DNA from 4 places in the Rhizobium beringeri genome. Region 4 is predicted to be linked to each of the others. Evidence: predicted binding sites of a transcription regulator. Region 4 holds the regulator's gene; each other region holds the start of a gene.

Region 1 (2,198 bases), 4.4 Mb from region 4:
CTTGACGGCAACATACATGAGCTCAGATCTCCGTTGCTGTGATCTTGGTGGTGCGCGGCAGGCAGAGGAAACGCTTGCCCGCCGTCAACACGATGTCGACGCCGCGCGGAAAGAGCGCACGGTTCTCGGTCCAGAGCCGCATGAAGGTCTCCGGCAGGCCGATAGGCGCGATCTCCGTCACGCTCTGGATGCCTGGGCCCATCAGCGCCAGCCTGCGGCCGCCCTCGAGTTCTGCGAGTTCGATGACAACAGTCGTCGAGCGGTCGGGATATTCCTGCGTGCCTGATGCAAAGAGACCGAAGGAGGAAAGTGCGGTGCCGGCCTCGGTGAAGGCAAAACGCGCCTCGGCTTTTTCGGTGGTCAACGGCGCGCCGGTATGGAAGCCGAGCCACTCCGGCAAAGCGGATCTCGCCAGTCCCTGGGAAAGCCAGACGGGCGTGTCGTGGTCGCAAAGCGTCAGCGCGATGGTGCCGGCGGCGATGCCGAGCGGTGCCGGCGGAGCGACATCGGGCTGAACGGTCTGGATCGTGCCGGGGCGGGCCGTGCCGTCCATCAGCATCTTGAAGACGCTCTGGGCATGGAAGACCGGCTCGGCAAAGCCGCCGGTCAGAGCTTCTGTCTTCAGACCCATCAGTTGTCTCCCCGCACCATGGTGAAGAAATCGACGCGTGTCGCCGCCGTCTCATCCGCCTTGCGGCGTTCGGCATCGGCGATCCGTTCGGCGATTGGTAAAAGCAGTGCCTGTTCGACGAAATCCTTCGTCGCGTCCTCCTGCCAGAGCGCGTCGAAGATCGCCGCAAGCCTGGCCTTCTCGCGGTCAGTGCCGAGCGCCTGTGCATGGCCGACCGAGCCGGTGTCGAGCCGGACCGTGGCCCGCGTCACGGTCACTTCGCCCAGATTGAAGGGAGCGCCGCCGCCGCCGATGCGTCCGCGCACCATCACCAGCCCGGTCTCCGGTCCGCGCACCTGATGGGCCACAGGCTTTTGCGGCAGCGCATCGAAGACCGCTGAGAGTTCGCTGCGCTCCGCGCGCGCCAGCAGATCGGCGGCGCGTTTGCGCCCGGATACCGTCTGTGACGCAGCGTCTGTCCTGTCCGCTAATATCATCGCCGCTTCCCTTAAAATGTCTATTGATATAGACAACCATACAAGAGATACTTAGCTCTAAATTGATGTCGTGACAAGCATGTGACATCCTACAGCGCCGCGCGCCTTTTAAGACGCGCAAAGGACGCTGTAGCAGAAGGCGTGAAATGGCAGGGCAGGGGTGGAATGGCGGGATTAAAGCAGGTGCAAAGGCAGACCGGCGTGGCGCTCTGGCGCCAGATCGCCGATCGGATTCGCGAGGCGATCAGCGCCGGAGCCTATGACGAAACGGGAATGGTGCCGCCGGAAACCGTGCTGGCTCTGCAATTCGGCGTCAACCGGCATACGGTGCGCAGTGCGCTGGCGGCACTGGCGCAGGAGGGTATCGTCCGTGCGGTACAAGGTCGCGGCACGCTGATCGAGCGCAAGGAGCGGCTGAATTTCCCGATCACGCGGCGCACGCGATTCACCGCCGGCATTGGCGATCAGGCGCGTGAAATGCGCGGCCTGTTGCTCGATGAGGCGCAGGAAGAAGCGAGTGCCGAGATCGCCCGCTGGCTGGGCCTGAACCCGGGAGAACAGGTGATCCGCCTGGAAACATTGCGCCAGGCAGACAAGCGGCCGGTTTCAAGGGCGACAAGCTGGTTTCCCGCCGAACGCTTTGCCGGTATCGGTGCGGCTTACCGGACGGAGGAATCGATCACCAAGGCTTTCGCCGAACTCGGCCTGCCGGATTATGTCCGGGCGACGACCGAGGTAACGGCCGCCCATGCGAGTGCAGCCGATATGGCCGACCTCGAACTCACTCCCGGTGCCATCCTGCTGATCGCCAAGGCGATGAATACCGATCTTGAGGGCGTGCCGGTGCAATATTCGATCAGCCGTTTCGCGGCCGACCGGGTGCAGTTCACCATCGAGAACTGAGCGCCTTTCCCCGCTGAAGCGGGGAAAGAGCAGGTGAGATCAATGTGCGCCCGACATGTCGCCGAGCACTTCCTTGGAAGCGACGGTGGAATCCGCCTTCAGCTTGTAGACCATCGGAACGCCGGTCGCGAGGTTGAGGGCGAGCACGCCTTCGCGGCTCAGCTTGTCGAGCACCATCACCAGCGAGC
Region 2 (2,198 bases), 2.9 Mb from region 4:
ATCGCGGCGACGGCCTCGGGGTTGCGGGCCATCGCCAGCGTCACGCCGTAGACGGTCGCCTGCACCTTGAGATCGGTGAACATGCGCCAGAGCCGCCAGAAGCCGGCACGTGAACCGTATTCGTAGATCGATTCCATGTTGAGGTTGCGCTGCCCTGGCCAGGCGGCCGCACCGACGATCTCCGACAGCAGGTTTTCGGACGCCGGATCGCCGTCGAGGATCGAGCTTTCACCGCCCTCCTCGTAGTTGATGACGAACTGCACGGCGACGCGTGCCTCGTCCGGCCATTTCGGATCGGGCGTCAGGCGCCCGTAACCAACGAGATTGCGCGGATAAGTCTCGGATACCATCAAATCACCTTCTGAAAAGACGGGGAACGGTAGCATCCGCAGCCGGAATGTCGAGACGGAAACTGCTCGGCCGGATTTTGCCTTTGCAGCATAAGGCTTTAGCTCATCAGCATCCTTAGGCGATTTTGCGTGCGCTGACCTTGCCCATCGGATGCAGCGAATGAACGCGGAAAGGACCGCCCGTGCCCTCCTCGATCATCAGCGCCACGTTCGAAACCGTGACAGGCTCGCTCAGGACAGGCTCGAAGATCGTTCGCAACACCGGCTCGATCCGCGGCATGTCGATCGCGTTGACGGGGCCTGTCACCGGCATATGAAAGCGGAACTCCTCCATCACATAGGGATTGCCCCAGCGATGCAGATTGGCAAATTGCGTCGCCGACAGCCCGTCCGGATCGCTGCGTTCAATCTCGGCCTCGCTGAGCGGCGCGCGGAAACGATCGAATTCCTGCACGATCGCCGAAGCAAGATACTGGATTTGCTCGCAGGGAGTGCTCGGCAGCAGGCTGTAGAAATTGCCGAGCCGGGCGACTTCGATACGCGGAATCTGGAAGGGAATGAAGGTCCCGGAAAAACGCATAAGATCGCGCAGGAGTTGCGATTCGGGCATGTCGCGGGACAAGTGGAACGGCGCCTTCAAAACCCCGTGAAATCCGTAGCGCCGCGGCACGGCGGTATGGAAGGCGATCTCGTGAATGCCGAGGCCACGAACTGCCGGAGGCTCCATCATATCGCCCGAAAACACGTTTCGGCCAAGCCAATTGGCGGCCACGAGCGACAGCGGATCGCTCGCCGGAGGCGTGAAGCAAATGGCATAGCGCATGCAATTTCCTCCATCAAGGAAGTGAGCGCCGTTCAGATCCGGCGCTGTCGATGCGCAAGCAGATAGGTGATTTGCATGACAGAATAACGAAACGCAGCGGCGCCTAATTCACGTTTAACGTGAAGCCGCCGCAATATGGCTTGAAATTGCGAAGCTTTCCGGCAGCAAAAATCCGCAGTCTGTATCGCCTACGATACATATCGCCGCCTCCGCCAGCCGGTGGGCGAGGCCGAAGCTGACCTTGAAGCCGCCGGTCAGCGCGATCAGGCGCCGGTGATAGGGATGGCGGCCGATCATTGGATCCCGGTCGATCGCCTTCGGACGAAGCCCGGCCCAGCGCTCGACAACGGGAGCGTCGCGAAGCGTCGGCACGATGCCGCGCGCCGCCTCGATCAGCACGTCGAGCTGGGCGTCGGTCGAACTGGGATCGTCAAAACGGTTCTCGCTGGTGCTGCCGATTGCCGCGTGCCCGCCCTCATGCGCGACGACATAGAGCCCGTCCAGAAAGATCGTCGGTAGCGCCGGGTCGATATCGGCTTTCAACAGGGCTGCCTGCCCCTTGACCGGCTGGCCGAGCGGTTGCTTCAGCCCCGGCGTCAGCGCTTGCAGCAATGGAAAGGAGCGATGGCCGGCGGCCAGGATGCAGTGACTAAAAGCGATCGTTTCACCGTTGATTTCGGTCGTGCCGCGATCAGGATCGAGGCCGGCAACCGTCGCATGCTCCAGGATACGAACATGCTTTGCCCGCCGCAGGAAGGCGATAAGCGCTGCGATCAGTAAGCGGGGCGCAACGCGGGCGGCGAGCGTGTCGTGCACGAAGCCGCTCTCGCCGGCAGACGCCTCGATCCAGCCGTTGACCGGTAGCCTGTCGAGCACATGCCAATGGAAGCGGCGCTCGCCCACCCGCCAATGCTGTTCAGCGTCCTCGAAATGGCCGCGCGCTATTTTGTTGAGATGCGGCTTCGGCAGCGGGATCAGCCGTCCGGACCTGTTATAACCGGCGGAAAGCCCGGTCTCGGCTTCGA
Region 3 (2,198 bases), 3.9 Mb from region 4:
GCAGTATGGCTATGCCAGGACGATGGGCCGCAGCAACGTCTACACGCCGCAAGCCATCGTCAACGGACGCGGCCATCTGGCCGGCGCCGATCTCAACGGCATCAACAGCAAGATCGACACCTTTAGCAGCGAAGGCAACGGCCTGACCGTTCCCATCAGTGCCGCGATGCGCGGCGATGAGCTGGAGATCAAGATCGGCGCGGGGCAGGGCAAAGCCAATGTCGTGATGGTCTATTTCGACAAGGAAAAGACAATCGACGTCGAAAAGGGCGAGAACAGCGGCCAGAAGATCTCCTATCTGCATAGCGTCACCAATGTCGAAACCGTCGGCATGTGGGACGGCAAGGCGACCAGTCTGACGCTGCCGGCCAGCGTCCTGCAGCGGCCGCAGCTCGAGGGCTGCGCGATTCTGCTGCAATCGGCGACCGCAGACGGCGATCCGGCTGCGATACTTGGCGCGACCGTAGTGATGGCTGGAAAAAATATCTGAAATTTCATCCGGTTACGGATGAAATGCTGGGGCGGCCCGGCCGAGCGTATTCGGGGCTGGGGTTAAGGTCGATACGCTCCGCCGGGCCCTTTGGCGCGCTGGCGCCAAACTGGAATTCATAAATCTCCTGCAAATGAGGCGCTGTTTTGACTGAAATGCGGCGCTGTAGAGAAAGCGTTGGTCTGCCCAGCACATCACGGCTTCCGAAAATCGGACCCAGCTTTCGGGAGGCATGATGCGCAGACTCAAGTGCTAGAGCGTCCTTGCGCGAGAGACGCGCGGCGCTGTGGTGCGGCCGAATGTGGCGGACGGCACTCTTGCAATTTGCAGCGGCTCGGGCAAACTGTCACTCTCCTGTCACATGTGGAGGCCTTGTGAGACTGATGACAGATCAGCCGGATTTGCGACACGGCGAAAGCCGTTCCGTCGACCACAGTTCCTCAGTCGTCGTCGATCTCAGGGAATACAAGCAAAGCAAGGACCCGCTTCCGGTGACCTTTCACCGGCGCGAACTGGACGCGATCCTCTGGATCTACGGCCGTATGGTCGGTGACGGTGAATGGCGCGACTACGCCATCGATCACCTGAAGGACCGGGCAGTCTTTTCCGTCTTCAAGCGTTCCGGCGAAATGCCGCTCTTCCGCATCGAGAAAAACCCGAAGCTCGCCGCCAAGCAGGGCGCCTATTCCGTGATCAACACCAACGGCACGATCCTGAAGCGCGGTCACGAGCTGAACCAGGTGCTGAAGGTGTTCGACAAGGCCCTGAAGCTGGTCGACAAATAAACCCGCATCAGCCGTCAAACAGCGTGCCGGGATAGACGGACGGATCCGGATCGCTCGTCATGGCTTCGCCGAGCGCGCGCTGCATGAACATCGTGTCCAGCCAGCGGCCGTGCTTGTAGCCGGTGCCCTTCATTAGACCAACCTCCTCGAAGCCGGCCGTGCGATGAAGCGCGATCGAGGCGGGGCTGGCGCCGCCGATGACGGCTGCCATCTGACGGAAACCGAGTCCGGTGCAGCGGTCGATCAGTTCGGCGAGCAGCGCCTTGCCGATGCCCCGGCCCCGGGCTTCAGGCGCCAGATAGATCGAATCCTCGACCAGCCAGCGATAGGCAGGACGCGTGCGAAAGGCTGAGGCATAGGCGTAGCCGAGCAGGGTTCCATCCGCATCGGTTGCGGCAATATAGGGATATTGCTGGCTGACGATCGCCGAAAAACGCAGCGCCATCTCGGCCTCGGAGGGCGGCACGATCTCATAGCTCGCGACGCCGTTCAGGACGGATTCGCGATAGATATCGGCAATGGCGGGAATATCGGCGTTCGAGGCATCGCGCAGGAGGAAGGACATTTCGCGGCAGGTCCATAGGAGTGGGTAAGGCCTTCAAACCACCCCGCGAAAGCCCGCGCAACAAAAAAGGCGGCCGAAGCCGCCTTTTCGATCTCAGTCTGTCCTGCTTATTTACGGTTGCCCATGAACTGCAGCAGGAACATGAAGAGGTTGATGAAGTCGAGATAGAGCGTCAGCGCGCCCATGATCGCCTTGCGACCGGCGACGGCGACGTCATCGGCTTCCAGGTACAATTCCTTGATCCGCTGTGTATCGTAGGCGGTTAGGCCTGCGAAGATCAGGACGCCGAGCACCGAGATTGCGAACTGCACGGCGGACGACGCCAGGAAGATGTTGACGATCGAGGCGATGATCAGGC
Region 4 (2,198 bases):
TTTTTTCTGCCTATGATGATGATTTGAAGTTCCTGTCCAGGCGGATTTCCGAAATGGGCGGCCTGGCCGAGCAGATGGTCAGTGAATCCGTACGCGCCCTCGTCAACGGCGATACCGCGCTGGCGCAGAAGGTCATTTCGGACGACGTGATCCTCGATCACGCCGAACGCGAAATCGGCGACAAGGCGATCGTCACCATCGCCCGCCGTCAGCCGATGGCTTCGGACCTGCGCGAAATCATGGGTTCGATCCGCATCGCCGCCGATCTCGAACGCGTTGGCGACCTCGGCAAGAACACCGCCAAGCGCGTCATCGCCGTCCAAAGCACCGGCGTTCCCCGCAAGCTCGCCCGCGGCCTCGAGCATCTGTCCGAGCTGGCGCTCGTCCAGCTCAAGGAAGTGCTCGATGTCTACACCAATCGTTCCGCCGACAAGGCGAATGCGATCCGCGAACGCGACAACGAGATCGACGCGATGTACACCTCGCTGTTTCGCGAGCTCCTGACTTACATGATGGAAGATCCGCGCAACATCACCAGCTGCACGCATCTTCTCTTCTGCGCCAAGAACATCGAGCGCATCGGCGACCACGCCACCAACATCGCCGAGACGATCTTTTACATGACGACAGGCGCGCAGCCGGAAGGCGACCGTCCGAAGGACGACAGCGCCAACACCGTCGGCGCGGTCACCGAATAACCGCCCACACCCGCCGCTTGCGTGCGCGCCCATCCGGGCGCGCAAGAGGTCGCAGCCAATTCTGATTTTGCGCAGGATGCAGTGCTTAAATCACTCCCGATTTAAGGATCATGCGCGAGGAGACCGACACGCATGATCCCGAGAGTTGCAGTTGTTGAAGACGAGGAAGCCCTCAGCGTGCTTCTTCGCTACAATCTCGAAGCGGAAGGCTTCGAGGTCGATACCATCCTTCGTGGCGACGAAGCCGAAATGCGGCTTCAGGAGCGCACGCCCGATCTTCTCATCCTCGATTGGATGTTGCCCGGCGTCTCCGGCATCGAGCTCTGCCGGCGCCTGCGCATGCGGCCGGAAACCGAGCGCCTGCCGATCATCATGCTGACGGCGCGCGGCGAAGAGAGCGAGCGTGTTCGCGGATTGTCGACGGGCGCCGACGATTATGTCGTCAAGCCCTTCTCGACCCCGGAACTCGTTGCCCGCGTCAAAGCGATGCTGCGGCGCGCCCGTCCCGAGGTGCTGTCCACGGTCCTGAAATGTGGTGACATCGAGCTCGACCGCGAGACCCATCGCGTCCATCGCAAAACCCGCGAAGTCCGCCTCGGCCCCACCGAATTCCGCCTGCTGGAATTCCTGATGTCGTCGCCGGGCCGGGTCTTCTCCCGCTCACAGCTTCTCGACGGCGTCTGGGGCCACGACATCTATGTCGACGAGCGCACCGTCGACGTCCATGTCGGCCGCCTGCGTAAGGCGCTAAATTTTTCCAACATGCAGGACGTCATCCGCACCGTCCGCGGCGCCGGTTATTCGATGGAAGCCTGAGGGCTGCCGCTCGGCCGACGGCTCTTTCGTCATGCTCGGGACAAGTCCACTGCCATTCCGTTCACTCTAGTGGCGGCCCCTCACCCTAACCCTCTCCCCGTAAAAACGGGGAGAGGGGCCGTGCCCTATGAGAGGTGAGTGGGAATGGAGAGGTCGCGGCATATCCCCTTCGCCCCGGTTAAGGGGGCCGAAGGACGGGTCGAGACCCGTGGCTCGACCCCGGTGGTAGCGGCAGCCGGATGAGGGGCAGCCACCGGTACGAACCAAAATCGCATAAAAAAACGGGCCGCTCGGCCCGTTTTCTGCATTCTAACGATGGTCACGCCGCTCAGCTGGCCCGCGCTGCTGCCCGGCGGCGTTCGTTGACCGGCTGGTAGGCGAGCTTCTGGTGGTAGCTGCAATAGGGCGAATTGTCGGGGGATTCGCAGCCGCAGAAATGGAAGTCGTCCTTCAGGGGATCGCCGACCGGCCACTTGCAGGTGCGTTCGGTCAGTTCCGTCAGGCCGAGGCGTCGGGAAATCGGCACGACCACGTTGCCTCTCGGCACGTATTCCATTTCCTCGATCGTTTCGATCTCGATCTCTTCCTTCAGCATGGTCGCGCCCTGCTGGCGGGTAACGGTGCGAGTGGCGACCCGTGAGGTGTAGTTCGGCGCGCGCGGCGCCGATGTATTGCGCTTCGGCG

Evidence for each region. The regulator PhoB, encoded in region 4, activates phosphate uptake and scavenging genes when phosphate is short. The targets are predictions, from matches to a motif close to TGTCATNNANCTGTCAT.
Region 1: a site for PhoB is predicted at 1,178-1,194, ahead of phnG (phosphonate C-P lyase system protein PhnG). Genes of this name have one in related genera too.
Region 2: a site for PhoB is predicted at 1,249-1,265, ahead of ELH03_RS15735 (DUF1045 domain-containing protein). Genes of this name have one in related genera too.
Region 3: a site for PhoB is predicted at 835-851, ahead of ELH03_RS20500 (DUF2794 domain-containing protein). Genes of this name have one in related genera too.

The regions. Positions count from the first base shown of each region.
Region 1 covers NZ_SILG01000001.1:4,562,404-4,564,601, forward strand. Annotated here, with positions in the region: gene ELH03_RS22590 (carbon-phosphorus lyase complex subunit) at 1-18, opposite strand, end outside; gene phnH (phosphonate C-P lyase system protein PhnH) at 23-631, opposite strand; gene phnG (phosphonate C-P lyase system protein PhnG) at 631-1,107, opposite strand; gene phnF (phosphonate metabolism transcriptional regulator PhnF) at 1,273-2,010, shown strand; gene ELH03_RS22610 (2,3-bisphosphoglycerate-dependent phosphoglycerate mutase) at 2,050-2,198, opposite strand, start outside.
Region 2 covers NZ_SILG01000001.1:3,113,379-3,115,576, forward strand. Annotated here, with positions in the region: gene puuE (allantoinase PuuE) at 1-350, opposite strand, end outside; gene ELH03_RS15735 (DUF1045 domain-containing protein) at 466-1,173, opposite strand; gene ELH03_RS15740 (NAD(P)/FAD-dependent oxidoreductase) at 1,288-2,198, opposite strand, start outside.
Region 3 covers NZ_SILG01000001.1:4,107,293-4,109,490, reverse strand. Annotated here, with positions in the region: gene ELH03_RS20505 (DUF1223 domain-containing protein) at 1-490, shown strand, start outside; gene ELH03_RS20500 (DUF2794 domain-containing protein) at 874-1,275, shown strand; gene ELH03_RS20495 (GNAT family N-acetyltransferase) at 1,283-1,840, opposite strand; gene ELH03_RS20490 (Bax inhibitor-1/YccA family protein) at 1,948-2,198, opposite strand, start outside.
Region 4 covers NZ_SILG01000001.1:181,206-183,403, forward strand. Annotated here, with positions in the region: gene phoU (phosphate signaling complex protein PhoU) at 1-698, shown strand, start outside; gene phoB (phosphate regulon transcriptional regulator PhoB) at 831-1,514, shown strand; gene ELH03_RS01000 (GcrA family cell cycle regulator) at 1,843-2,198, opposite strand, start outside.